DNA from 2 places in the Priestia sp. SB1 genome. Region 1 is predicted to be linked to the other one. Evidence: riboswitches for the same ligand, from Rfam matches in the RefSeq annotation. Region 1 holds a riboswitch; the other holds the start of a gene.
The links. Region 1 has a riboswitch for cobalamin ahead of WKH56_RS30960 (HoxN/HupN/NixA family nickel/cobalt transporter). Riboswitches for the same ligand answer to the same signal wherever they lie in the genome.
Positions count from the first base shown of each region.

Region 2: linked by a shared signal. The riboswitch ahead of WKH56_RS15380 ((2Fe-2S) ferredoxin domain-containing protein) and the one ahead of WKH56_RS30960 (HoxN/HupN/NixA family nickel/cobalt transporter) in region 1 are both predicted to bind cobalamin.

Region 1 is NZ_JBBJSS010000011.1:92,107-94,312, reverse strand. It holds gene WKH56_RS30970 (undecaprenyl-diphosphatase) at 1-264, shown strand, start outside; gene WKH56_RS30965 (organic hydroperoxide resistance protein) at 417-836, shown strand; cobalamin riboswitch at 942-1,124, shown strand; gene WKH56_RS30960 (HoxN/HupN/NixA family nickel/cobalt transporter) at 1,258-2,055, shown strand.
Region 2 is NZ_JBBJSS010000004.1:56,204-58,409, reverse strand. It holds gene cobJ (precorrin-3B C(17)-methyltransferase) at 1-794, opposite strand, end outside; gene WKH56_RS15380 ((2Fe-2S) ferredoxin domain-containing protein) at 808-1,188, opposite strand; cobalamin riboswitch at 1,289-1,468, opposite strand; cobalamin riboswitch at 1,587-1,765, opposite strand; gene WKH56_RS15375 (hypothetical protein) at 1,912-2,070, opposite strand.

The DNA of each region.
Region 1 (2,206 bases):
TCTGCATTAGTTATCACTTTTACCATTTGGCTGCATTTCAAACGTTCAGGGCGCATGTGGGTTGTCATGGGTGCACTCATTGCATTTTCACGCGTATGGGTTGGCGTTCACTATCCATTCGATGTGTTAACAGGAGCCGTTTTAGGCTGCGTGCTGGCGCTGTTTATTCATTATGTTATTTTTAATACGAAACTGATGAGGGCTATTACTAACTTGTCTATTTTTCGAAAATCAGCTTATGACGAACAGTCTCAATATTATTAAGAAAAAGTCGCATATACGCGGCTTTTTTTTATTGGAAAATTTTTAATGTATTTAACACTTGTTTTTTAAAATTAAATTGTGTACAATTAAATTACAGAAACGATAAATAAAAAATTTTAATAAAATTACTAAAAAAGAGGAGAGATTTATACATGAAAGCTTTATATGAAACGACAGTCGTTAACACAGGTGGAAGAACAGGAGAAGTTCATTCTTTAGATAATATCTTTAATCTAGACGTTGCAACACCTCCAGCGCTTGGTGGAGAAGCAACAACAGCAACAAACCCAGAGCAGCTATTTGCAGCTGGATACAGTGCTTGTTTCAACAGTGCGTTAGAATTTATGTTGAAAAAACATAACGTAGAAATCAAAAGCAGTGAAGTAAAAGCTACTGTTCAGCTGCTTCCAGATAAAGCTGATCAAGGAGTAAAAATTGCTGTAGCGCTTGAAGCTCATATCGAAGGCTTAGATTTAGAAACAGCGAAAAAATATGTAGACCTAGCTCACTCATACTGCCCGTATTCAAAAGCAATCAGCGGTAACGTAGACGTAACGGTAGAAGTAATTTAATTGCTTTAAAAATCCCTGCTAAGCATGTAAAGCTTAGCAGGGATTTTTTATTTGAATTTTCTCTATTCATTTGTAAGCGGTACTAGTATAATGAGGAAGAAAATGAATTATTCGCACAGTTTAGGTGCTCTTACATAGCGTAAGAGGTAACAGGGAATCGAGTGCAAATCTCGAGCGGTCCAGCCACTGTAAGCAGGGAGTTTTCTATCTTATCGTCACTCAAAACGGGGAAGGCGGTAGAAAATGATGATCTCAAGCCAGGAGACCTACCTATTCTGTACACTTGACTCTTCTAGGAAAGAGGCGGTGTATCAAGGTACGCAGTGAGCAATTGCTGTTTATTTTCATATGCCGACACATCCTCAATTTCTATAGAATTGAGGCTTTTTTACGTTTTATTTTAAAAAAAGGAGTGTAGGAAATGGAAGGTTTATCAGTTTTTTTACTTGTCTTTTTATTAGGAATCAGGCACGGATTGGATGCAGATCACTTAGCTTTTATTGATGGCCAGACCCGATATAATTGGCGAATGGGGAGCCGTTTTGCCCCGTGGGTCGGCACGCTGTTTTCACTAGGTCACGGAGGAATGGTGGCCGTCACGGCCGGGGTGCTTGGCGTGGTGATGAAGAATTTTACGTTTCCATCGTATTTCGATCATTTTGCATCCTGGGTATCCATTATCTCCCTCTTTCTAATCGGGACATTAAACACATATCATTTGCTTCGAACCAAAAATAAAGAGGAAGAGTTTGAGCTGAGCGGGTTAAAAGGGAAGTTTATTCCGAAAATCGCAAAAGGAACAACGAATCCTTTTTTAATTATTCTTGTAGGAGCATTGTTCGCTTTAGCAGCCGAAACGGTCAGTCAAACGGCCGTGTGGTCTCTAGCTGTAGGGAACGCAGGCAAGTATACGCCGCTTTTATTAGGACTAGTATTTATGTTTGGTATGATGCTGACAGATACAATCGATTCACTGATTGTACATAAAATGGTGAATGAATCGAGTAAGTTTGGGCGATCTGCTTCCCGCTTGATGGGCTGGGTTATTGTTATCCTCGCATACGGGGTGTCCTTCTACTTAGCATTCACTTTCTTTAATCCATGGGCCGAAGTAAACTTTGAAATGGTTGGCGTTATTTTGTTTGTTTTTTTAGTGTCTATGTTTGTTTTTGTAAGTGTGAAGTCAAAAGGGAAAAATATTAAAATAAATGTCAATTAGTCAAACGAAAGCTTTAATCTGTTGAAGATTGAAGCTTTTTTGTATGAATTTGTTGAAGTTTATGGCTATTTTCGGTCGGTTATGAATAAGTTAAAGTATTATCTATATTTAAAGGATGGAAAATTGTCTGAAAACCATTATAATTAAGGAT
Region 2 (2,206 bases), on a different contig from region 1:
AGTCGCTGATGCGGTCTTAGCGGCTGCTCTGTTTGGTTGAGGGTATATTTCCGCTGATACCCGCGCGGTGTAATCATTAAGTCATCGTAAAAGAACGTAGATGAATTTCCGACAACAACGGTAGTCAGCATGCCTATTTCATGATTTAACATGTCTTTTAAATTGGTCATTACCACTTCTTCACGGTCACGATAAGCGCTTTTCACAAGACCAACAGGCGTATCGGGGGAACGGTATTTTAATAAAATCCTTTGCGCTTCCACAATTTGTCTTGTGCGTCTTCCGCTTTTCGGATTATAAAAAGCTACTACAAAATCTGCTTGTGCAGCTGCTTCGATTCGTTTTTCGATTAACTCCCAAGGCGTAAGGTGGTCACTTAAACTAATCGTACAGGCATCATGCATCACGGGCGCCCCAAGGAGGGATGCGCATGAATTAATAGCCGAAATGCCAGGAATCACTTCCAGCTCTACGCCCGTTTCTTTTTTCCATCCTTTTTCAATCAACACTTCATACACAAGGCCGGCCATTCCGTATACTCCTGCATCTCCGCTTGAAATGACCGCCACGGTTTTTCCCGCTTCAGCTTGCTTTACGGCTTCTTGTGCACGGCTTACTTCTTCGGTCATTCCTGTACTAATAATTTGCTGATTCGTTAATAGTCCTTGAATTAATTCCACATAGGTTTTATAACCAATGATCATATCACTTTCTTGAATGGCTTCTCTTGCTCGCTGTGTAATATGTTCAAAGCTTCCTGGACCGAATCCAATAACTAACAGTTTACCTTTCATGCTAGCTCCTCCTTTATGCGTTACTTTTTACTTTGTCAATTCCTTCTATGGAGTCACTCTTTTCCGGAGAAACAAAACCGTTTTGATCATATTCATAAATAAGTGATTCCTTTATACTGCAGCCTCCTGCTAAATGTTCTTCAACAATTCGATGAGCTACGTTTTCAGTGACCTGCTTGTACCAATCTCCTGAAGGGTACACGATAGCTACAGGAGCATCTTTGCATCTTCCGTTACAGCGCGTACGGGTTGTGTGAACCGCTTCATCTAGATTCAGTTCAGTCACTTTATTTCGAATAGCTTGCGTGGCTTCTTCTCCACCTTTTCTCATACAGCTGCTTCCATTACAAATCAATACGTGATGCTTTGTTGCATTCAAGTTCCAAGTCGTCACACTCATTCGCTCCTTTACTAAAAAAACGCCTCTATCAATGATAGAGGCGCAGAAAATTCAAACTAAGTTTTTGCACTTCCACCTATATCCCGTAGGGTAAGCTTCGCATTAGAAAAAGGCTGGTTTCCTGACTTCGATTCATTACTTGATTGCGCCTTCCCGAATACAGTGGCATATGCAATCAGCTCCTCTTCACAGTGGCGGGTACCGCGCTGGCTTCACACCAGACTTCCCATTTAACGCAATGTGAACATTGCGCACCTTTTTTGCACGATATGTAGTTTTGTGCTACGAGAAAAACCCGCTTCGCTAATATGCGAGCGGGTAAAACGTCAGAATAAAAGTGTACACAAATGCCACTTTAAGCCAACGTTTCCCTTCCCGCTCCCCGGAGAAATAGAAACTTCACAATAAAGACAGGTCTCCTGACTTGTGTATCATTCTACTTGAGAACCTTCCCGTGATTTTTCCACAGTGGTTATACTCGTTCGTCCACACTTACAGTTGCGGGGGCAGTACTGGTCTTTCACCAGTTTCCCTATTAAGCCTTCTTGGCATCTTTACTGTTGCTGTTTGATATATATGAACCTTTTAAACTATCAGAATAATAGAAGTAACTACCATATCATAGCGTACATTTTTTTTTATTTCAACTCTATTCTTTTCGTAAGATACAAGAAGCTATAAAAAAACAAGAGCATAAAGTCAGCTCTTGTTTTTTCATTATATAGCTACTAATGTTAAATGAGGATCATTATAATACACGACTTCTGAAAGAACTTTACAGCCATTTGTTTTGGCAAAAGCTTCTCTCGCCTGCGTTTCAGTTTCAAATTCAAACATTTTCATTTCTTTTCCAGCATATACCGTCAGTACCCACATGAAAAGATTCGCCTCCGATTATTGTAGTGATCGCTATATCCACATTATGACGAAACCATATCCTTTTGAAAACCCATTCTACAAAACTTGTCACAAGAAACTTTTAAAAATTTAAAAACATTTTAACTTCTGTAAA